4 regions of the Pseudomonas sp. LBUM1643 genome follow, and region 1 is predicted to be linked to each of the others. Evidence: predicted binding sites of a transcription regulator. Region 1 holds the regulator's gene; each other region holds the start of a gene.
What was found. Region 1 encodes FliA, which starts transcription of late flagellar genes. Its sites were predicted from a motif close to CTAAAGTTTNNNNNNNNNNNGCCGNTAA; they were not measured.

Region 2: the regulator FliA is predicted to act here: its motif matches at 2,191-2,218, upstream of ACA063_RS14985 (methyl-accepting chemotaxis protein).
Region 3: the regulator FliA is predicted to act here: its motif matches at 2,324-2,351, upstream of motA (flagellar motor stator protein MotA).
Region 4: the regulator FliA is predicted to act here: its motif matches at 3,371-3,398, upstream of ACA063_RS28355 (methyl-accepting chemotaxis protein).

The regions. Positions count from the first base shown of each region.
Region 1 is NZ_CP166813.1:1,734,617-1,740,559, forward strand. It holds gene flhF (flagellar biosynthesis GTPase FlhF) at 1-1,296, shown strand, start outside; gene fleN (flagellar synthesis regulator FleN) at 1,413-2,243, shown strand; gene fliA (RNA polymerase sigma factor FliA) at 2,240-2,980, shown strand; gene ACA063_RS07790 (chemotaxis response regulator CheY) at 3,146-3,517, shown strand; gene ACA063_RS07795 (protein phosphatase CheZ) at 3,540-4,328, shown strand; gene ACA063_RS07800 (chemotaxis protein CheA) at 4,350-5,943, shown strand, end outside.
Region 2 is NZ_CP166813.1:3,340,049-3,345,991, reverse strand. It holds gene pnuC (nicotinamide riboside transporter PnuC) at 1-200, opposite strand, end outside; gene ACA063_RS14985 (methyl-accepting chemotaxis protein) at 434-2,068, opposite strand; gene ACA063_RS14980 (undecaprenyl-diphosphate phosphatase) at 2,357-3,187, shown strand; gene ACA063_RS14975 (DUF1294 domain-containing protein) at 3,184-3,612, shown strand; gene ACA063_RS14970 (MmcQ/YjbR family DNA-binding protein) at 3,628-3,987, opposite strand; gene ACA063_RS14965 (LysR substrate-binding domain-containing protein) at 3,984-4,892, opposite strand; gene ACA063_RS14960 (FMN-dependent NADH-azoreductase) at 5,022-5,633, shown strand; gene ACA063_RS14955 (alpha/beta hydrolase family protein) at 5,811-5,943, shown strand, end outside.
Region 3 is NZ_CP166813.1:555,004-560,946, reverse strand. It holds gene ACA063_RS02415 (toll/interleukin-1 receptor domain-containing protein) at 1-316, shown strand, start outside; gene motB (flagellar motor protein MotB) at 372-1,400, opposite strand; gene motA (flagellar motor stator protein MotA) at 1,404-2,255, opposite strand; gene ACA063_RS02400 (HDOD domain-containing protein) at 2,422-3,960, shown strand; gene ACA063_RS02395 (rhodanese-like domain-containing protein) at 4,004-4,819, shown strand; gene asd (archaetidylserine decarboxylase) at 4,838-5,698, shown strand; gene ACA063_RS02385 (cyclic-di-GMP receptor FimW-related protein) at 5,846-5,943, shown strand, end outside.
Region 4 is NZ_CP166813.1:6,255,700-6,261,642, reverse strand. It holds gene ACA063_RS28370 (putative bifunctional diguanylate cyclase/phosphodiesterase) at 1-775, shown strand, start outside; gene ACA063_RS28365 (NorM family multidrug efflux MATE transporter) at 848-2,242, opposite strand; gene ACA063_RS28360 (LysR substrate-binding domain-containing protein) at 2,400-3,320, shown strand; gene ACA063_RS28355 (methyl-accepting chemotaxis protein) at 3,506-5,482, shown strand; gene ACA063_RS28350 (YifB family Mg chelatase-like AAA ATPase) at 5,613-5,943, opposite strand, start outside.

The sequences.
Region 1 (5,943 bases):
ATGCGTCAGGCCATGAAACTGGTTCGCGATGAGCTGGGCGCCGATGCGGCCATCATTGGCAACCGCCGCATCGCGGGTGGCGTGGAGCTGACTGCCGCCCTGGATTACAAACTGTCGGCGCTGGCGCCGCGTGTTCCGAACATGGAACTTGAAGACGAGTTGCGCAAGACCCAATCGCGGATCGTCACCGCTCAGGCCGAACTGAGCCTGCGCAGCGAGGGCGAGAGCGACAAGAGCACCAATCGCCAGTTGTTCGCCGGCCTGCCGCTGACTGCTGCCGAACCGCTGATCGAACCGACTTATACAGAACCTCCACGACCTGCGCCGGCACCTGCTGCGACTGGCGGCGTCGACCCTCGCGCATTCGACTCGATGCGATTCGAGCTCAACAGCCTGCGTGAACTGATGGAAGTACAGCTTGGGTCCTTAGCTTGGAACCAGTTGCAGGGCAGCCGTCCGGCCCAGGCCAACCTGTGGCGTCGTCTGCAACGCATCGGCCTCTCCGGCCCGTTATCCCGTGATCTGCTGGCAATGATCACTGGCATTGACGAGCCACGTCAGGCCTGGCGCATGTTGCTGGCGCACCTGGCGCGCATGATTGCCACACCGGAAATCGAGCCGCTGGAAGAGGGCGGTATCATTGCCATGGTCGGCCCTGCCGGCATGGGCAAAACCACGACCCTGGCCAAGCTCGCCGCGCGTTACGTGCTCAAGTACGGCGCGCAGAACATCGCGCTGGTGAGCATGGACAGCTACCGAATCGGTGCGCAGGAACAGCTCAAGACCCTTGGCCGCATCCTCAATGTCCCGGTCACTCACGTCGACCCGGGGCAATCGCTGGTGCAGGCGCTGGATCCCCTGCTGCGCAAACGCGTGGTGCTGATCGATACCGCAGGCCTTCAGGCCAGCGATCCGGCACTGCGCATGCAACTGGAAAGCCTGGCCGGGCGTGGCATCAAATCGAAAAATTATCTGGTTCTGGCAACGACCAGCCAGAAACAGGTTCTAACCGCCGCTTATCACAGTTACAAGCGCTGCGGGCTCGCCGGCTGCATCCTGACTAAACTGGATGAAACGGCAAGTCTGGGCGAGGTGTTGAGCCTGGCCATCAGTCATGAACTGCCGGTGGCCTATCTGACCGATGGCCCGCGGATTCCGGATGATTTGCATCTGCCGCGTCGTCATCAGCTGGTCAGTCGCGCGGTCAGCGTGCAAATGCAGGAAGAACCCAGCGAAGAAGCCATGGCTGACATGTTCGCTGATATTTACCACAGCCCGACCAAGCAGGTTAGCTGAGGTATTAATGAATAGTTTTTGTACCTACATCGATGGTCTGCCATGCATTGTTCCATTTGTGAACGCGCAGCCAGTAATGTGGCCTCCGTCTATGCAAGACAAGGTAAAGAAATAACATGGGCAGCATGCATCCCGTACAGGTTATCGCGGTGACCGGCGGCAAAGGTGGCGTCGGGAAAACTAACGTGTCAGTGAACTTGTCCCTGGCTCTAGCAGAGCTCGGCCGGCGCGTCATGCTTCTGGACGCCGACCTCGGACTGGCTAACGTCGACGTTCTACTCGGACTGACACCCAAACGTACCCTGGCCGACGTGATCGAAGGCCGCTGCGAGCTACGCGACGTCCTGTTGCAAGGCCCGGGCGGCATTCGTATCGTTCCGGCCGCGTCCGGCACACAGAGCATGGTTCATCTGACCCCGGCGCAACACGCCGGCCTGATCCAGGCCTTCAGCGATATCGGCGATAACCTCGACGTGCTCGTGATCGACACGGCGGCGGGCATCGGCGACTCGGTCGTCAGTTTCGTCCGCGCCGCTCAGGAAGTCCTGCTGGTGGTCTGCGATGAGCCGACCTCGATCACTGACGCCTACGCCCTGATCAAACTGCTCAACCGTGATTACGGCATGAACCGTTTCCGTGTTCTGGCCAACATGGCCCAGAGCCCGCAAGAAGGTCGCAACCTGTTCGCCAAGTTGACCAAGGTCACGGATCGTTTCCTCGACGTCGCCTTACAATACGTCGGTGCGGTGCCGTACGACGAAAGCGTACGCAAGGCTGTGCAGAAGCAGCGCGCCGTGTATGAAGCATTCCCGCGCTCCAAGTGTTCGCTGGCCTTCAAGGCGATCGCGCAAAAGGTCGACACCTGGCCATTGCCTGCCAACCCGCGTGGGCATCTGGAGTTCTTCGTGGAGCGCCTCGTGCAACAAACTGCAGGACCCGTGCTATGACCGCCAGTGGCTATAACCTCTATAAAAAATCGGCCCGTGATGCGCAGTACGAGCTGATCGAGCGTTACGCGCCACTGGTAAAACGCATTGCCTACCACTTGTTGGCGCGTCTGCCGGCCAGTGTGCAGGTCGAAGATCTGATCCAGGCCGGGATGATCGGCTTGCTTGAAGTGTCGACCAAATATGACGCCAGCAAGGGCGCTAGTTTCGAGACGTACGCGGGCATACGCATCCGCGGCGCGATGCTCGATGAAGTACGCAAGGGGGACTGGGCGCCACGTTCGGTCCACCGAAATACCCGGATGGTCAGCGACGCCATTCGCTCGATTGAAGCTAAAACCGGTCGCGACGCTAAAGATCACGAAGTTGCGGCCGAACTCCAATTGAGTCTTGACGATTATTACGGGATTTTGAACGACACCTTGGGCAGTCGGTTATTCAGTTTCGACGATCTGTTACAAGACGGCGAACACGAAGGACTGCACGAGGATGGCGCCAGTGCTCATCTCGAGCCGTCGCGCGATCTGGAAGATGAACGCTTCCAGGCAGCGCTGGCGGACGCGATTGCCAATTTGCCGGAGCGTGAGCGACTGGTGTTGGCGCTGTACTACGACGAAGAGCTCAATCTCAAGGAAATCGGTGAGGTCCTGGGGGTTAGCGAATCGCGGGTCAGCCAGTTACACAGCCAGTGCGCGGCCCGTTTGCGGGGGCGTTTGGGGGAGTGGCGAGCGCGCTGAAGGCAGTGTGGGGACACTGCGAGCGAGGCTGGTGGGTTCTGTACGCACCGGTCTCGATCTGCTGTGCTCCAGACAGTCATCGAATGCTTTGCCGGATTGAATGAAATGGCGTGTCCAGGTGCTGGACGCGTTTAAGACTGCTTGGAGGTCGAATTGGACAAGAACATGAAAATCCTCATCGTTGATGACTTCTCAACGATGCGGCGGATCATAAAAAACCTGTTGCGTGACCTTGGGTTCACCAACACGGTCGAGGCTGACGATGGCACCACTGCCATTCCGGTCCTCAACAGCGGCAGCATCGACTTTCTGGTAACGGACTGGAACATGCCGGGCATGACCGGTATCGATCTGCTGCGCCACGTGCGCGCCGATGAAAGGCTCAAGCATCTTCCGGTGCTGATGGTTACCGCTGAAGCCAAGCGCGAGCAGATCATCGAAGCAGCCCAGGCCGGTGTAAACGGCTATGTGGTCAAGCCCTTCACGGCCCAGGCGTTAAAAGAAAAAATCGAAAAGATTTTCGAACGCATTGGTTGAGCAACTGCGCCACGGGGGAGCTATGGAGCAAAATGAAATTTCACAGGGCGATTTCGAATCGACCCTGAAAAAACATGCGGTCGAATTGGTCGAAAGCCTTGAAAAAGGCAAGTTCGGCGACGCAGTACAACTGATCCATGAGCTCAACCAGACCCGTGATCGTGGCCTGTACCAGGAAGTGGGCAAGCTCACTCGCGAGTTGCATAGCGCGATCGTCAATTTCCAGATTGACCCGAACATGCCACAGGCCGAGGAAGTCTCGCAGATCACGGACGCTACTGAACGTCTGGGGTATGTGGTCAAGCTGACCGAAGCGGCGGCCAACCGCACCATGGACCTCGTTGAAAACGCCACGCCGCTGGTCACCAGCCTGGGCAATGAAGCCGAGGCGCTGAGCGCGGATTGGGGACGGTTCATGCGCCGTGAAGTCGGTGCCGAGGAGTTCCGCGAACTCGCCCGGCGCGTAGACGGTTTTCTCACGCGCAGCAGCGAAGACAACCGCGTCGTAACGAGCAACCTCAACGATATTCTGCTCGCTCAGGATTACCAGGACCTCACCGGTCAGGTCATCAAGCGCGTGACTCAATTGGTCACCGAAGTTGAAAGCAACCTGCTCAAGCTCGTGCTGATGGCCAGTCAGGTGGACCGCTTTGCGGGCATCGAACATGACCGTCAAGCGATGCTGGCTGAAAAAGATCCACAAAAACATCTCTCTCAGGGTGAAGGTCCGCAGATTCATGCCGATAAAAGAGAAGACGTTGTGTCCGGTCAGGACGATGTGGACGATTTGCTATCCAGCCTTGGATTTTAGACCTGTAGGAGCACCCCATTAATGAGCTTCGGCGCCGATGAAGAGATCCTTCAGGATTTCCTGGTTGAGGCCGGCGAGATTCTAGAGCTACTGTCCGAACAGCTGGTCGAGCTTGAAAGTCGACCGGATGATGCGGACTTGCTCAATGCAATTTTTCGCGGTTTTCACACTGTAAAAGGGGGCGCCGGCTTCCTCCAGCTCAACGAGTTGGTGGAGTGCTGTCACATCGCCGAGAACGTCTTCGACATCCTGCGCAAGGGTGAGCGTCGCGTCGACTCGGAATTGATGGACGTGGTTCTCGAAGCACTGGATGCGGTGAACGGTATGTTCACCGAAGTCCGCGAGCGCAGCCCGATCACGGCTGCGACGCCTGAACTGCTGGCGGCACTGGCCCGCCTGGCTGAACCGCAGTCGTCCGACGAAGCGGTGCCGGTTGTCGACGTGGCACCGGTTGCTGAAAGCGATTCAGGTGACATTACCGACAACGAATTCGAGCAACTGCTGGACTCCCTGAATGCCGTCAAGGCGCAGGCCGAGGCCGCGCCTGTTGCTCCGGCACCGATCAGCAACGCTGGCGCAACCAGCGATGAAATCACCGATGCCGAGTTCGAGTCATTGCTCGATCAGTTGCACGGTAAAGGCCAGTTCGCCGTTGATGCCGTGGTTCCGCCTGCAGCTCCCGCAGCTCCCGCGGCTCCTAAGGCGGCAGGCGATAGCTCCGACATTACCGACGAAGAATTTGAAGCACTGCTGGACCAGCTCCACGGCAAGGGCAACTTTGCGGTTGAAGCGCTGGAGTCGGCGATTGCTTCGGCGCCTGTGCCGGCCGCTCCGTCTGCAGCCGCAGTAGGCAGTGATCTGATCTCCGATCACGAGTTCGAAGCGCTGCTCGATGAATTGCATGGCAAAGGCAAGTTCACTGAAGTCGGTACCGCTACCGGCGCCAGTGCATCGGTTGCCACGCCGGTCGCCAAGGCAGCAGCCCCCAAGCCGGTTGCCAAAGCTCCCGAGCCAAAAGCCGAAGTGGCGAAGCCCGCTCCTGCTCGTGCTCAAGCTGCTCCGCCGGCGGATAAGCCCGCCAGCGAAGCCGAGACCACCGTGCGGGTCGATACCGCGCGTCTCGATGAAATCATGAACATGGTCGGCGAACTGGTACTGGTGCGTAACCGCCTGGTCCGACTCGGCGCCAACAGTGCCGATGAGGCCATGTCCAAGGCGGTGTCGAACCTCGATGTGGTCACCGCTGACCTGCAAACCGCGGTCATGAAGACCCGGATGCAACCGATCAAGAAAGTCTTCGGGCGCTTCCCGCGCCTGGTTCGCGACCTGGCTCGCCAGCTCAAGAAAGAGATCAACCTTGAGCTGGTCGGCGAAGAAACCGACCTCGACAAGAACCTCGTCGAGGCCCTGGCCGATCCGCTGGTCCACTTGGTGCGCAACGCCGTCGACCACGGTATCGAATCTCCGGAAGAACGCGAAGCATCGGGCAAGTCCCGGGGCGGCAAAGTGATCCTGGCGGCGGAGCAGGAAGGCGACCATATCCTGCTGTCGATCTCCGATGACGGCAAAGGCATGGACCCTAATGTCCTGCGTTCCATCGCGGTAAAGCGCGGTG
Region 2 (5,943 bases), 1.6 Mb from region 1:
CATTGCCACCAGCCATAGACTTGCAGCGCTGCGTAAACAATCTGCAGCAGCATGTCGGAGTAGAGTTTCACTTCGAAAAAAACCCAGCTGTACAGCAACACCATCACCAGGCCGATCGGCCAGCACCAGGGATTCTGTTTGACCGTCAACCAGACGGCGATGACACCGAGGGCGGCGGCAAACAGTTCTAGCCCGGACATGGCGATTCCTTGGGGAGTTGGCGAGGGGAGCGGATTGTACCTAGTTTGTGGTGAGTGAGCTGCTGGGAGCTGCGTGTTTCGTAGCAGGCATACAAACCTGTGGCGAGGGAGCTTGCTCCCGCTCCAGTGCGAAGCGCTGGCCAAAAAACTCTTTTTCTTTCGAGAATTGGGGGGGGGCGCTACGCACCCCTGCGCGAGCAAGCTCGCTCGCCACAACGGTTCGGAGTCAGGACCTACACCCGAAACTGCTTCAACAAGCCGTTCAGTTCGACACTTAACGCCTTCAACCTAACACTCGCCACGCTCGACTGTTCAGCCGCGAGTGCGGTGCTGTGGGACAAGCCGGCCGCCTGGGTCACGTTCTGATTGATGTCTTCCACCACGTGCGCCTGCTGCAAGGTGGCGCTGGCTATGGAGGCGTTCAGCCCGTTCAGGTTGCGTAACGCCTGACCAATCGCGCTCAGGCTCGCTCCAGCGAGGCCCGCCTGTTCGATGGTCAGTTGTGAGGCCCGGCTGCTGTCGCCGATCACTTTGACCGCCGCTTCCGAATGATTTTGCAGGCGCTCGATCATCGACTGAATCTCGGCGGTTGATTTTTGCGTGCGCTGAGCCAGCAGCCGCACTTCATCGGCTACCACCGCAAATCCGCGACCCTGCTCGCCCGCCCGCGCTGCTTCGATAGCCGCGTTGAGCGCCAGCAGGTTGGTCTGCTCGGCAATCGACCGGATCACCTCCAGCACCGAGCCGATCTGTGTGCTTTCGGCTGCCAGGGTGCGTATCACTTCCACCGCCTGATCGATGGTGCCCGACAGCTTGTCGATCTGTTGCAGGCTGCTATCAATGTTGATCTGGCCTTGCTGTGCCTGGGACTCGGCGTCGCGCATTTCGCTCGCGGCGTGTTCGGCGTTTTTGGCAACGTCCTGAACCCCATAAGTCACTTCATTGATGGCCGTGGCCACCAGTTCCATCTGCTGGGATTGCTGTTGACTGCGTTGTTGCGCCTGGGCGGCGTCGTTGCCCAGCTCGCTGGAGGAATCGCCCAAGGCGCCGGCGGAGACCTGTAACTGGCTGATCACCAGGCGCAGCTTGGCGGTAAACGCGTTGAAATGCCGCGCCAGTTGCGTCACCTCATCCTGCCCATGCGTGTCGAGGCTGCGGGTCAGGTCGCTCTCGCCACTGGCGATATTGGCCATGGCATTGACGGTTTCCTGCAACGGTCGAACGATGCTGCGAGCTATCAGGATCACCAGCGCCGCCATGATCAATGCAATCACCACTCCCAACGCCGAGGCCTTCCAGACCTGTGCGTAGAACTCGTCCTGCATGTCATCGATGTAGACGCCCGAACCGATCACCCAGCCCCAGGGTTCGAACAGCTTCACGTAGGAGGTTTTTTCTACTGGCTCGCTGGCACCCGGTTTGGGCCAGCGATAGTTGACGATGCCGGCGCCCTTGGATTTAGCCACGGCGACCATCTCATTGAATACCGCAAAACCGTCCGGGTCGCGGATGGCTGCGAGGTTCTGCCCGTCGAGTTTAGGATTGGCCGGGTGCATGACCATGACCGGGGTCAGGTCGTTGATCCAGAAGTAATCATTCTGGTCGTAACGCAGGCCGCGAACAGCCGTCAGCGCCTGTTTCTGCGCAGCGTCGCGGGTCAGCGTTCCGGCGGTTTCCAGATCTTGGTAATAGCTCAGGATCCCGCTGGCGGTCTGCACCACGTGCTGGGTCTTCTGCGCTTTGGCTTGGTACAGGTCTTCGTGAATCTGCTTGAGCATCAACACGCCTAACGTCATCAACATCATGACGGCCACGATCAGGATCAGCCAAAGACGGCGGCTGATCGACATATTGCGCAAGCTGTTCATAACGCTGTCACTCCGGTTCTTGTTCTTGTCATGAAGGATCGCCAGCATCCCGCACGCTTGATGAGTCTTCTGTAGGGCTCAAGCCCAATACTCGGCAGCGTAAAAGGGACTTGTCTGATAGGATTTCGGCCCCGCGCGGAAAAACCTGAATCCAGCATGAATTTTCACGAGATTCTCACGGTTTCGTCTGGAGACTTTTGCGCGGGGTCAACAGCCAGGCTGATTGCAAAAACGTTCTGAAAAAATATTAACGGGGCATGCCCGCGTGCATCGCTTCTTGGGGGATTGATGGATCTTTGGACCGCCTTTCAGGCATTGATACTTGGCGTTGTAGAAGGGCTGACGGAGTTTCTGCCCATTTCCAGTACCGGCCACCAGATAATTGTGGCCGACTTGCTCAACTTCGGTGGTGAGCGGGCCATGGCCTTCAACATCATTATCCAGCTCGGGGCAATCCTGGCGGTGGTGTGGGAGTTTCGCCGCAAGATCCTCGACGTGGTCATCGGGCTGCCGACCCAGCCCAGCGCTCGACGGTTTACCGCCAACCTGTTGATTGCCTTCATGCCGGCGGTGGTATTGGGCGTGATCTTCGCTGACATGATCAAAGAATATCTGTTCAATCCGATCACGGTGGCGACGGCACTGGTCGTCGGCGGGGTCATCATGTTGTGGGCCGAGCGCCGCGAGCATGAAGTGCACGCCGAGACGGTCGACGAGATCACCTGGAAAGACGCCCTGAAAGTCGGCTTTGCCCAGTGCCTGGCGATGATTCCGGGTACTTCGCGCTCCGGCTCGACAATTATCGGTGGCTTGCTGTTCGGGCTGTCCCGCAAGACTGCGACCGAGTTCTCGTTCTTCCTGGCGATGCCGACCATGGTCGGTGCGGCCGTGTACTCGGGGTACAAATACCGGCACCTGTTCGTGCCTGCGGATTTCCCGGTGTTTGCCGTCGGCTTCGTCACCGCATTCATCTTCGCGATGATTGCCGTGCGTGGCTTGCTCAAGTTCATCGCCAGCCACAGCTATGCGGTGTTCGCCTGGTATCGCATCGCGTTCGGTCTGCTGATCCTCGCCACCTGGCAGTTCGGCTGGGTTGACTGGAGCGCGGCCAAGCCATGAATGACAGCAGCGCGCGCAACCGTCCGGAGGGTAATTCCGGCGGCAAGACCCAGTACCTGCGATTGAAGTTGCTGGTGTTTGCGATCGTGTGCGCGCTGCCGTTGACTGGCTCGCTGTCGATGTGGTTGCAGGGGATCTCGCTGATTCCCCTGTCGGCCTACGGGATCGTCAGCGTGCTGGCGTTCTTCCTTTATTGGAGCGACAAGCGCAAGGCGCGCACCGCCCGTTGGCGCACGCCCGAGAACGTCCTGCACGCGGTAGAGCTGGCAGGCGGTTGGCCGGGCGCCTTGGTGGCGCAGCAAGTGTTTCGCCACAAAACCCGCAAGATTTCCTATCAGGTCCTGTTCTGGACCATCGTGTTGCTGCATCAGGTGTTCTGGATTGACCAGTTGTTCCTTGGCGCTCATGTATTTGCGCTCTTCTAAGCGTAAGCGCGTGTGCTAAAGCAGCAGGCCGATCTGGGTGCGTTTGGGCAACTTGCTCACCACCAGTTGGTGGGAACGTCGCAACAACCCTTGCAGCTCTTCGGCGCCCAGAGGGTAGGGCGTGTCCATGATGATCCATTGTGCCCGCGCCAGATAAGGTGCCGGGTGAATGCCCGGTCGATCGCAGTGCCCTAGAAACAGATCTTTATCGACCTTGAAGGCCAAAGAGTCTCCCCTCAGGCCCTGCAGGGCAAACATCTTGTTTCCCGCAATCGAAAACACCCGCACACCACCCCATTTGTAATCCTCCCGCGCACCGGGCAGGGCGAGGCAAAATTGTGCGACATCCTCTTCGCTCATCCGTCGAGCCTTCATATCAGTCGGTCCCCACACGCGTCGAATGATTCGATCAAATGGTCCATCCAGGCGCGAACAGCCGGCATTACACCGCGTCGATGAGGATAGACCGCCTGAAGCCAGCCACCAGGCAGCGACCAGCCTGGCAACAGTCGAACCAGTGAGCCCTCTTCGAGTTCCTGTTCGCAAAACATCATCGGTAACAATGTAAAGCCCTGGCCGGCGAGGGTGCAGACTTTGCGCACAATGAAATCGTCGATGCCCAAGCGTGGTTCCAGGGCGAGCTCGTAGCTTTTGCCATGCTCGTCGAGGAGGCGGATATGCATCAGGCGGTCGGCTTCGACGGCGCCCAGGACGGGCAGGTTTTTCAAATCGTCAGGGTGGTTGATCTCACGCCCCAGCAGGAACTCAGGGCTGGCCACCAGTACGGTTTGCGCCTGGCGCAGGCGCCGGGTGACCAGCTGTGGGTCTTCATCGCCCAGTTCGCGCACGCGCAAAGCCACGTCGATGCCTTCGGTCACCAGATCGACGCGGCGGTTCAGCAGCATGACTTCGAGCTGCACTTGGGGAAATCGCTCAAGGAAGCTGCTGATCACCCCCGGAAGGATTTCGTGTGCCAGGCCGACCGGGCACGACACCCGCAGGCGTCCACGGGGTTCACTGGACATACTGGCCACGGCTTCGTCGGCCATTTCGGCCTCAAGCAACATCGCCTGACAGTGGCGCAGGTAGCGCTCACCCACGGCGGTCAGATTGAGCTGGCGGGTGGTGCGCTGCAGCAATCGCGCGCCCAGGCGTTCTTCCAGCTCGGCAATGCGTCGCGACAGCCGCGACTTGGGAATCCCCAGCAAACGGCCCGCAGCGGCGAAGCCACCGGCTTCGACCACTTTGGCAAAATAATAGAGATCATTGAGGTCTTGCATGGCGATATCCGATTGTTCTATCAGTGAGACGAATAATCGCATTATCGACGACTACTCGGCTATTGGTTTCATCGGTAGGATTCTCTCCATCAGGTCGCCCTTGGCGATCCTCACCTTGGAGATCTTCTTATGAAACTTTTGCATATCGATTCAAGCATTCTGGGTGACAATTCGGCTTCCCGTCAGTTGAGCAGCGAAGTCGTGAAGGCCTGGCAAGCGGCCGACCCCAGCGCCGTGGTGACCTACCGTGACCTGGCCGCTGATGCCATCAGCCATTTTTCTTCCACCACGCTGGTTGCCGCCGGTACGACTGCCGAACTGCGCAACGCCGCGCAACAGCACGAAGCTGACCTGAGCGCGCAGACGCTGGCTGAATTCCTCGCCGCCGATGCTGTGGTCGTTGCTGCACCGATGTACAACTTCACAATTCCTACCCAATTGAAGGCCTGGATCGACCGCATCGCGGTTGCCGGCCAGACCTTTCGTTACACTGAAGCCGGCCCTGAAGGCTTGTGTGGCGGCAAGAAACTGGTCATCGTCTCGACATCCGGCGGTTTGCATGCCGGTCAAGCGAGCGGTGTGGCTCACGAAGAATACTTGAAGCTGCTGTTCGGCTTCCTGGGCATTACCGATATCGAGTTCGTCCGCGCCGAAGGCCTGGCCTATGGTGACGAAGTGCGCACCAAAGCGATGAATGATGCACACACGCACATCAGCGAGCAGCTGTTCGCCGCCGCGTAAGGCTTGCGTAAAGACGTTAAAACAGCTTGAGGCAACACCCTGAAAACTCTGTATTCTGGTAGCGCAAGCTCCAGATACGGAGTTTTTTGTTTCTGGCTATGTCGGGTATTTATCGGACATGGCCCGGCTTATGCACTCAAGCAGTATCGTCTTTGATCAAGTAGCAGGTGGCGTTCCATGGTGCGTCTTTGTGCAACATTACTGATCTGCCTGCTCAGCAGCCTGAATTCAGTGCACGCCGCACCTGCGCCTCATCCACACTGGAGTGTGGGCTTCCACGAGATGAGTTTTCTCGATCCTCTGGACCTGC
Region 3 (5,943 bases), 1.2 Mb from region 1:
CGCAGTCGTCTCGGAGAGGACCGCACTGTCGTGGTGGGTGCCGTTCGAAATTGGTGAAGCGACAATCAGTAATCGCCGCATCTGCTCCTTCAGGACCGGGCCGACGGAGTTGCCGCTGTACCTGGACAAGTGGCCGAAACTGAGCAGCGCAAAGGACCTCGATTTTTTCATCGAGGCCTACAAGAACGAAGTGACCCTCAAGCGCTCCGCATCCCTGGAGTCGATCACCGGCAGCGAGTCCACGCGCAGCTACAACAAGACCAATGCTGACCGCTTCCACACTGATCTCAAAAACCGAATCCTCCGTGGTGCCTGAGGCACTACCCCGCGCCCACAAAAAAGCCGACATTCACTGTCGGCTTTTTTGTGGATTACTGCTTCGGCGCCTCACCGGGTTTCGGTGCGGCATCCTCGAACAGATTCAACCGTTCTCGAAGCTCATGCGCCGGCACTGGCTGCTTGTCCGCCGGCAGGGCATTCGGATCGACCGGCTCTGCCGGCACTTCACCCGGAGCGCCCTGGCCTTGGGGCAGCTGACCGGAAGGATCGGCCCCCTGTGCCCCTTCAATCGCTGCCTGAGCCTTTTTAGTCAGCACGACAATGTCGATTCGACGGTTGACCGGATTGAACGGTTTTTCCCGATCGAACAACGCCGAGGAGGCATACCCGACAACGCGCGCTACCTGGGACTCCGGATAGCTCCCGGCGACCAGCGCACGGCGAGCGGCGTTGGCGCGATTGGCCGACAGTTCCCAGTTACCGAACTCGCCTGTTCCGGTGTACGGCGTGGCGTCGGTATGACCGCTGATGCTGATCTTGTTGGGCACCGCTTTGATGGTATCGGCCATGGCCAGCAGGATGTCTTCAAAGTACGGCTTCAGACGGGCGCTGCCAGAGTCGAACATCGGCCGGTTTTCCGCGTCCATGATCTGGATGCGCAAGCCGTTCGGCGTGATCTCGAACAGGATCTGATCCTTGAATTTCTGCAACTGCGGGTTTTCATCGACCTTGTTCTGCAGCTCCTGCAGCAACAGTTCCAGGCGTTCTTTCTCGACCTGCTCGGCCATGCCTTCGACTTGTTCGGTATCGATGGTCACCTTGTCCGGCTGCGGCTGGGATTTCACTTCCGGGTTGAGGGTGTTTTCCGGCGCCAGGGTAGGCGTGCCACCCAGATCAATAATGTAGGGCGTGCCGCTCTCGGAAAAACCGATCGGGTCCTTGAAGTAGCCCGCGATGGCAATCTTCTGTTCAGGCGTCGCAGTGGACAGCAGCCACAACACCAGGAAGAACGCCATCATCGCCGTCGCGAAGTCGGCGAAGGCGATTTTCCAGGCGCCCCCGTGATGCCCGGCAGCGATGCGCTTGACGCGCTTGATGATGATTGGCTGGTTATTTTCCATAGCTTAGCGACCGCGAACCGCTTGTTCCAGCTCGGAGAAACTGGGACGGTGCGCCGGGTACAGAACCTTGCGACCGAACTCCACCGCCAGCGATGGCGGCATGCCCGATGCGGAGGCAACCAGCGAGGCCTTGATGGCTTCGTAAACGTTCAGCTCTTCCTTGGCATCGTGAGCCAGGGAGTGCGCCAGCGGACCAAAGAAACCGTACGCCGCGAGAATACCGAAGAAGGTACCGACCAATGCTGCGCCCACGTGCATGCCGATGGCTTTCTGGTCACCCTCGCCCAAGGACGCCATGGTGACCACGATCCCCAATACCGCTGCGACGATACCGAAGCCAGGCATGGCGTCGGCAATCCCGTTGACCGCATGGGAGGGATGTTCAAGGTCTTCCTTGAGGCTGTAGAGCTCCATGTCGAACAGACCCTCCAGCTCGTGGGGTGCCATGTTGCCGGACGACATGATGCGCAAGTAGTCGCAGATGAAAGCGGTCATGCGCTCGTCTTTGAGCACCGTCGGGTACTTGGCAAAAATCGGGCTCGCGGCGGCATCTTCGATGTCGCCTTCAATCGCCATCATGCCTTCGCGGCGGCTCTTGTTGAGGATCTCGTAGATCAGGCCCAGCACTTCAAGATAGAAGGCGTGAGTGAAGCGCGACCCGAACATGCTCAAGGATTTCTTGAGCACGTGCATTGTCATGTAGCCGGGGTTGGCTTGCAGGAATGCGCCGAGGGCCGCACCGCCAATGATCAATACCTCGAAAGGCTGGATCAGGGCGGCAATTTTGCCGTGGGAAAGTACGTATCCGCCGAGCACGCTCGCGAATACGACGATGATGCCGATTATTTTAGCCATAGGTAGGAGAGCACTTACTGAGTCGGGTTCAAGGTCATATTCGGAAGTTAAAAAATCTCTTCTTCTACTTATCGGCAAAACTGCGCCAGACTATAGGCCGTTCAGGCGAAAAGCCACTTTGACCCACTCAGGGCGTAGGTAATGCAGACGATGATCGCGTCCAACCATGGCTAACGAAACGAACGTTCCAACACCAACACCCTCCACGCTCGAAGGCTGGATCAAGCTTCTCGACGGCGTTCGCCTGCCAGTTCCGCAAGCCAGTCATGACCGCGTTTGCAGCGCCATTCGCAACAACCGCAGTTCGTTGCGAGACATTGCCGAATTGATGCAGGGCAGTCCGGCCCTGGCCTTGAGTGTGATTCGCGAAGCCAACCGGCAGCTACACGGCGGCTTGAGTGAGCCGGCGGAGAACCTTGAAGTGGCGATCAATCGCCTGGGTCTGAAGCGTACCGAAGAAATGCTCGCTCGCCTGCCTGCGCTCCCGCAATCGGACATTCCTGTCGCCTTGCGCCAGCTGCAAATGATCAGCCAGCACGCCACACAACAGGCCAACGGTTTTTTCGCCCATCGCCTGGCGCGGCTGTGGCAGGACATCCACTGGGGCAGCCTGTTGTTCCTCTCGCCACTTTGGCCGATGGCTTTGACTCATCCGCAACTGCTCCAGGAGTGGGAACTGCGGGTGATTCACAAAGGCGAATCCGCGCGCAAGGTTGAACAGCAGTTGTTCGGCGTACGCCTGCTGGACATCTGCCAGGCCCTGGCCGATATCTGGCGCCTGCCGATCTGGGTGCAGCAGGGTTATCGACTGTTGATGAGCGAGCAGCGCGAACTGGTCCAGGTCCTGCGCATTGCCCGTGACAGCGATCATCCATTGCGCCAGCAAAATCGCCTCGATGACGACCCGACCCTGCGCCGCTGGCTCAATCAACCGGCCAATACGGTACTGCTGGCCAATGGTCTGGCGCTGTCGGCGCAACACGCCTGGGACAGTCCGCACAGTGAACGCTGGCAGTACCTGACCAGCCTTTACCTCCAGGTGCCGATGGAACACGTGCAGCAGCAGTTGCACCAACAGGCCGCCAATAGCGCCCGTTACCACGCGATGCCCGACCTTTGGCACCCGGCCGTCTCGCTGATCTGGCCGTGGGGCATGAACCGGGTGGCGGCAGGTTCGCTTGCGGCCCCGGCGCCCACTGCGCAAGATTTGGCCAAATGGCGTAAACAATGTGCCGAGCTGCTGGCGGAACCGAGTCGCTTCGCCAATGCGATGCATTTGACCACGTCTGCCCGGGACGCGTTGCTCGCCTGCGGCATGCGACGTGTGATGATCCTGATGGCCGATCGCACTCACGCCAATCTTCGCGTGCACCAGTGCGCCGGTTTGCCAAAGGACGCATCGAGCCTGAATTTGCAGGTGAGTCAGAGCACCGTGCTGCAACGATTGCTCGCGCAACAGGCTCAGGTCCGCCTGACGCCGGAAAACAGCGCGCAGTTTTCGGCGCTGTTACCGGCGAGCCTGCGCTCACTTTTTGGTGGCGAACATCTGCTGCTAAGGTCATTGGTCAACAATGGTCGGGTGATCATGCTGGTCGTGGCCGACCAGGGTGGCGGACCGTTCTCGGAAATCACCGTGCAAGCCTTCGGGAAAACCGCCCAGTGCATCGAGAAGGCCCTGCACAGCTTTAGCCACCGCGGCCAATAAGGCTGCGTTACAATCCCTCCTTTTTGTGCTCTGGAGACCTCACATGTCTGACTTCTCTGGCTTGGCGCTGGTGATAGAGCCCGGCGACCTGCTCGCCCGTCTTGACGCTCGCAATCTGATTCTGGTGGACCTGACCAGCAGCGCCCGCTATGCCGAAGGGCATATTCCTGGCGCGCGTTTTGTCGACCCCAAACGCACGCAACTCGGCCAACTACCCGCTCCAGGCCTGATGCCGCCGCACGCCGCACTCGAAACACTGTTCGGCGAACTCGGCCATAATAAAGACGCGGTCTACGTGGTGTATGACGACGAAGGCGGCGGCTGGGCCGGACGGTTCATCTGGTTGCTCGATGTCATCGGCCACAAAAACTATCACTACGTGGATGGCGGCCTGCTGTCCTGGCTGGCGCAGGACCTGCCGGTGTCGACCGAGGTCCCTGCCACGGTTGGCGGTCCGGTGAGCCTGACCCTGCATGACGAGCCTACGGCCACCCGCGAATACCTGCAAAGTCGCCTGGGTGCCGCCGATCTGGCGATCTGGGACGCACGCGGTCCGCTGGAGTATTCCGGCGAGAAGGTCCTGGCGGCGAGGGCCGGACACATTCCCGGCGCGGTCAATTTTGAATGGACCGCAGGCATGGATCAGGCGCGCAACCTGCGCATCCGCACAGACATGCCGCAGATCCTGGAACAACTCGGGATCACCCCGGACAAAGAAGTTATTACTCACTGCCAGACTCACCATCGCTCTGGCTTCACTTATCTGGTGGCCAAGGCGCTCGGTTATCCGCGCGTCAAGGGCTACGCTGGCTCATGGGGCGAATGGGGCAACCATCCCGACACCCCTATAGAGAATTAAGGTTTTTAAGGACAGTTAATGAATAAGCGTTTGTTTATCCTCAGCCAATACCTGCTGCCCCACCACTTGCTCTCGCGACTGGCCGGCTGCATCGCCGAATGCCGCGTGCGCTGGTTCAAGAATGCGTTCACTGCCTGGTTCGCCAAGCGTTATCAGGTGGATATGTCTCAGGCACTGGTCGAAGACCTGACCGCCTATGAACACTTCAATGCCTTTTTCACCCGCGCACTGAAAGACGGTGCCCGCCCACTGGATGAGACGCCGGGCGCGATCCTCAGCCCGGCCGATGGCGCGGTCAGCCAGCTCGGCCCGATCGAGCACGGCCGCGTGTTCCAGGCCAAGGGCCACAGTTTCAGCGTGCTGGAATTGCTGGGCGGTGATTCGGCCAACGCGGCGCCGTTCATGGGCGGCGACTTTGCGACCATTTACCTGTCGCCGAAGGACTACCATCGCGTGCACATGCCACTGGCCGGCACCCTGCGTGAAATGGTCTACATTCCGGGCCGCATCTTCTCGGTCAACCAGACCACGGCTGAAAACGTGCCAGAGCTGTTCGCCCGTAACGAGCGTGTGGCGTGCATTTTCGACACCGAGCGCGGGCCAATGGCTGTAGTGCTGGTCGGCGCGATGATTGTGGCGTCGATCGAAACCGTCTGGGCCGGATTGGTGACACCGCCAAAACGCGAATTGAAAACCTTCCGCTACGACGAAGCAGCTCGCGCGCCGATCCATTTGGAAAAAGGTGCTGAACTGGGTCGCTTCAAGCTGGGATCGACCGCGGTCGTGCTGTTCGGGCCTGACCAGGTGAAGTGGGCTGAAGGCCTGGGTGCTCTTTCCCCGGTGCAGATGGGCCAGGCGCTGGGATTGCCTAAAGCCTGATACCAGCCTCATGCGCCGCACCTTAGCGCGGCGCTCCCCCTGTAGGAGCTGCCGCAGGCTGCGATCTTTTGATCTTGATTTTCAAGATCAAAAGATCGCAGCCTGCGGCAGCTCCTACAGGGCGTGATTCCTGCTATGGTTTTCGGCATGAATGAGACCAATCCCCTCCTGCTGCTCCGTGCGCCCGTCCCTGAACAGTTGCGACTGTCGTTCTGTGAGCCCACCCCGCGCGACCTTAAGCGCTG
Region 4 (5,943 bases), 1.9 Mb from region 1:
GCGCCGGGCGTTGCGTCGGGATGAACTGGAGCTGCATTACCAACCCAGGCTGAATCTTGCGGACGGGCAAATCGTCGGCCTCGAAGCCTTGGTGCGCTGGCGGCATGCCGAGCGTGGCTTGTTGCCTCCGAGCGAATTTGTCCCGCTGGCCGAGCAAAGCGGTTTGATCGTGCCGCTGGGTTACTGGGTTATTTCCCGTGCGTTGCGTGACATGCAGGCGCTGCGCGAGCGCGGTCTGCCAGCGTTGCACATGGCGATCAACCTGTCATTCCGGCAGTTTCAGGACAGCCAGCTACTGCCGACATTGAGTCGCTTGATCGTCGAGCGCGGCGTCGAGGCGCAGTGGCTGGAGTTCGAGTTGACCGAAACGGCGGTCATGCGCCGCAGCGATCTGGTGAAGCAGACAATGGATGCCCTCGGACGACTGGGTGTACGCTTCTCACTCGATGATTTCGGGACCGGATTTTCGTCGTTCGTGCACCTCAACAGCCTGCCGATTGCCTTGCTGAAGGTCGACAAAAGCTTTGTCGGCGGCATGGAAGAGCGTGAGGAAAATCGCAAACTGGTCCACGCGATGATCAACCTCGCGCATAACCTCAACCTGGAAGTGGTTGCCGAAGGGGTGGAAACCGCGGCACAGCTGGATCTGTTGCGCGGGTTTGGTTGCGATCAGGTGCAGGGATACCTGATCAGCAAGCCGCTGCCGTTGGCGGAACTGGTTGAGTATTTGACGTTTGGTTCGAGCCAGCAGTCTGCATTGGAAGTCGTGAGTTGATCCCAGACTGAACTGGGCGTTTTTTGTGGCGAGGGAGAAGCTCCCTCGCCACAAAAGCTCCCACCGGGCATCTCATTCGGTTTGAATGGCCTCGAAACGCTGTGAGGATGGCTCCCGCCGAATCATCCGCTTCATCTTCCACTCAAACGCCAGCGTCAGGCTCACCGCCGCGCACGCCAGGCCCAGGGCCAATCCCCACCAGACCCCCGTTGGCCCCCAGTTCAAATGGAAGGCCATCCACCAGGCGGCCGGCGCGCCGATCAGCCAATAGCAACCCAGTCCCACGAGGAACGTAGTCTTGGCGTCCTTGAGCCCACGGATGCAGCCCATCGCAATGGTCTGCGTGCCGTCGAACAGCTCGAACCACGCCGCTACCGCCAGCAGGCTCACGGCCAGCTCGATGACCGGGCGAAACGCCGGGTCGTTGTGGTCCAGAAACAAACCTATCAGCTGATTTGGCAGCAGCCAGAACACCATCGCGAAACCCAGCATCGCTATCGCCCCGAAGGCCAGGCCGACCCTACCTGCCAACCGTGCATCCAGCAGTTGCCCCGCGCCGTAATGCTGGCCGATGCGCATGGTGATCGCATAGGAGAGTCCCGCCGGAATCATGAACGCCACTGAAACGATTTGCAGCGCGATCTGATGCGCCCCCAATTGCGTGCTGCCCATCGTGCCCATGCACAGCGCGGCAAAGGCAAACAGCCCGACTTCCACCGCGTAGGTGCCGCCAATGGGCAGGCCCAGGCGCCACAGCTCTTTGAGGTACTGACGATTAGGCCGTGACAGGCCCGCGCGCAACGGATAAGCGTCGTACGCGGGATGCCGGCGAATGTGCAGCGCGAGTGCCACTGCCATGAGGTTGGCGACAATGGCCGTGACCAGTCCGATCCCCACCAGGCCCATTTTCGGCAGACCAAACATGCCCGTGATCAACGCATAGTTGAGCAGGAAGTTAGCGACCGTACCGGCGAGGCTGATGACCATGACGGGCGTCGCCCGGCCGATCGCACTGGTGAAGCCGCGCAGGGCCATGAAGCTCAGATAACCGGGCAGGGCGAACGGCAGGATCAATAGAAACTGGCCAGCCATCTGGACGTTGGTTTCGGTCTGACCGAACAGCAACAACACCGGTTTGAGGTTCCACAACAGCAAGCCCGCCACCAGCGCCATCAACCACGCCAGCCACAAACCGGCCTGTGTCAGTCGCGCCGCCCCAACGGTATCGCCTGCACCTTTGCGGATAGACACCAGGGTGCCGACCGCAGCAATTACACCGATGCAGAAAAATGCCACGAAGGAATAGGCGGCCGCCCCCAGACCACCGCCGGCCAGCGCCTCGGGACTCAGGCGCGCCATCATCAACGTATCGGTGAGGACCATCAGCATGTGCGCCAACTGCGAGGCAATCAACGGCCCCGCCAGCCGCAGAATGGCCCAGAGTTCAACACGCGCTGGATGCTTCATGATCATCACGCTCGATTTTCATAGGGAACAGTAGACCGTCGATTCTCGGCGCTCTCAGGGGATTGCACAAAGGGATAAAAAGGATGGGTCGCATGATTAAAACTCATGCAGAATAGTTTGGTCTGGTTCATGTTGCGCAGTTGCAGGAGCGTTCCCGATGTCCCGTCGTCTTCCTCCCTTGTATGCCCTTCGCGCCTTCGAAGCGGCTGCGCGCCACAGCTCGTTTACCCGGGCCGCGGAAGAGCTTTCGATCACTCAAAGCGCTGTAAGTCGGCACATTCGTACGCTCGAAGAGCATTTTGCCTGTCGACTGTTTCACCGCAGTGGCCGAAACCTCCAGTTGACCGAATCAGCGCGTTTGCTATTACCGGGGATTCGCGAAGGCTTCACTGCGCTTGAGCGGGCGTGCAATACCTTGCGCGCGGAAGACGACGTCTTGCGCATGAAGGCCCCCTCGACCTTGACGATGCGCTGGCTGTTGGCACGACTGAGTCGCTTCCGTCATCTGCAACCGGGCAATGAAGTGCAGCTGACCAGCGCCTGGATGGACGTCGACTCGGTGGATTTCAACGACGAGCCCTTCGACTGCGCCGTGTTGCTGAGCAACGGGCATTTCCCGCCTGACTGGGAGGCGAGCTATCTGTTTCCTGAAGAATTGATCCCGGTCGGCGCGCCGAACCTTTTGAACGAACAACCCTGGGATGTCACGCGCCTGGCCAACACTGAATTGCTGCACCCGACGCCGGATCGCCGCGATTGGCGCAACTGGCTGGAGCGCATGGGTATGGCCGATCAGGTGTCGCTCAAGGGTGGGCAGGTATTCGATACGCTGGAGCTGGGCATGATCGCCGCGGCGCGCGGGTATGGTGTGTCGATGGGCGATCTGCTGATGGTGGCTGAGGATGTGGCGCAAGGGCGCCTGAGTTTGCCGTGGCCGACGGCTGTCGCCAGCGGTGAGAAATATTACCTGGTCTGGCCGAAAACCCGCCCCGGCGGCGAACGAATGCGCCGACTCAGTGATTTCCTGCAGGGCGAAGTTCGGGCAATGGAGTTGCCCGATGTCGAGCATTTGAGCTGAATCGATAGAGCCGTCGCAATGACGGCTTTGAGCTATCTCCCGGTGAATCACTCAAGTATTCAGCTTTGCCGCCGAAAGTCTGCAGGTGGAACCTTCGTGCAGGTTCGACCGAATTCCCATTATTAGAAATTTTGCTGAGTGTGCGTTGCGATCAGGATGATCCGGTCACTCGGCCAGGAGCAGTCATGTCTCAACCTCGTGCCCGGATCGCCTCACAACTGGGGCTAGCGCTGGCCGTGATACTGGCGGTGGTCATCAGCGGCAGTACGCTGTTCGCGTTGCGCTCGCTGGACACAGCCAACCTCGCCACCCGCGAAGAACACCTGGCCAGTGAAGCCCGGCTGCTGGCCGATCAGTTGAGCACCTTCCACGGTACGTTGCGCGAAAGCACCCAGCGCCTCAGCGGGTTGTTCGAAAAGCGTTTCAGCGTCGGTTTGAGTCTGCATCCTGATGAGCCGGTGACGGTGGCCGGCGTACAGACACCCGGCCTGCACCTGGGCAGCGAAGTGCTGAACAACAACTTCAGCGAAGTGGACGAGTTCAAGCAAATGACCGCCGGCGTCGCCACGTTGTTCGTGCGCAACGGCGATGACTTTATCCGCGTCAGTACGTCCCTGAGCAAACAGGACGGCACGCGGGCCATCGGTACGCTGCTCGATCACGCGCATCCGGCTTATGCACGCCTGATGGCGGGGCAAAGCTACGTCGGTCGCGCCTTGCTCTTCGAACGGTCCTACATGACGCAATACACCCCTGTACGTGACAGTGGCGGGAAGGTCATCGCCGTGCTGTTTGTAGGATTCGATTACACCGATGCGCAAAATGCGCAATTTGCCAACCTCAAGCGTTTCCGGATTGGTCAAACGGGATCGTTGGCGTTGCTGGATGAGCAGGGCAAGTGGCTGGTGCCGATCGCTGGTGTGCAAGCGCTGGATCAAGCCGTTCCGGCCATCATGGCGCTGTCCAAGACACCGGGCACGGGCGATTTCTGGAGCGACAAGTCCGAAGCGTTCTACAGCGTGGCGGTGCCGTTTGAGGGCGGCCCCTGGTCGGTGGTTGCGAGCATGCCGAAAGCTGAAATCAACGCGGTGACCTGGAGCGTCGGGATTCGATTGGCAATTGGCAGCCTGCTGGCCATGTTGATTGCGGTGGGTTCGGCGGTCTGGCTGTTGCGTAGCAAGCTCGCGCCGCTGGGCGATCTGGTGCGTCAGGCCGAAGCCTTGGGTGCAGGTGATTTGAGCGTGCGCCTGAACGTGTCGAGCCACGACGAAATCGGTCAGTTGGCCCGGGCTTTCAATCAGATGAGTCAGGCGCTGTCGACCATGGTGGAACACATCCGCAAAGCCTCGGAAGAGGTCAATAGACGCGCGCAGGCGTTATCCGGGTTGTCTGGCGGCGCGTACGAAGGAATGGAGCAGCAGTCGGGCGAAATCACCAGCATGGCCGGTGCTGTGGAGGAGTTCAGTGCGACCTCGTTGAACATTGCCGACAACATGGGCAGCACCGAGCGCCTGGCTCAAGAGAACGCACAACAAACGCGGATCGGTCGTACATCGATGGAGGAAGCGTCCTCGTCTCTGGAGCAAATCGCTGGCGCACTGAACAGTACCGCGACCGTGATCAACACCCTGGGTCAGCGTTCGCAGGAAATCGGCGGCATCGTGGGGGTAATTACTTCGATTGCCGAACAGACCAACCTGCTGGCGCTGAACGCGGCGATCGAAGCTGCCCGTGCCGGTGAGCAAGGGCGTGGGTTTGCGGTAGTGGCCGATGAGGTTCGCAATCTGGCTTCACGTACGCGTCAGGCGACGGATGAAATCTCGGTGATGATTCAAAGCATCCAGCAAGAGACGGGCAACGCCATCAGCACCATGGAACAGGGCAATGTGCTGATGCAGGAAGGCTTGTCGCGTAACGCCAATGTCGCCACGGCGCTGGCGCGGATCGATGAGCAGAGCCGCTCGGCGGGTCAGCAGTTTGCCGCCATCACCACGGCGACCCAGGAGCAGAGCAGCACGGCAACGTTGCTGAGTAGCAACCTGCAAAGCATTGCGTTGGCGAACAGTGAGCAGCGCGAAGTGGTGTCGAACCTGGCGGTGACGGCCAAAGAGCTGGAAAGCCTGGCGGCGGAGTTGCGTTCCGAGGTTGACCGGTTTCGGTGAGTTGCTTCTGAGATCGCCATCGCGGGCAAGCCTTGCTCCCACATGATTTGTGTCGTTCAGAAAGCTCTTGAGCGACGCATACCCTGTGGGAGCGAGCCTGCTCGCGATGGGCGCGACTCGTTTTCCAGACTTACTGCGTAGCTGGCCGATACTGCAACGCCTCCGCCAAATGCCCCCGTGTAATCTCATCGACCTGCTCAAGGTCCGCCAATGTGCGCGCTACCTTCAACAACCGATGGGCCGAACGCAGCGACAATGTCAGCCGTTCGCAGGCAGACTCCAGCCAGTGTTCATCCGCTGTGGATAACGTGCAGTGGGCGCGCAAACCCGGCAGATCGAGGAACGCATTCGCGCAGCCCTGACGCTTGTGCTGTCGCTCCCGAGCTTCGGCAACCAGAGCGGCCGCCGTTGCGGTGTCATCTCCTGGTTTGGACGCGGGATTCAACGCAGTGGCTTCCCGG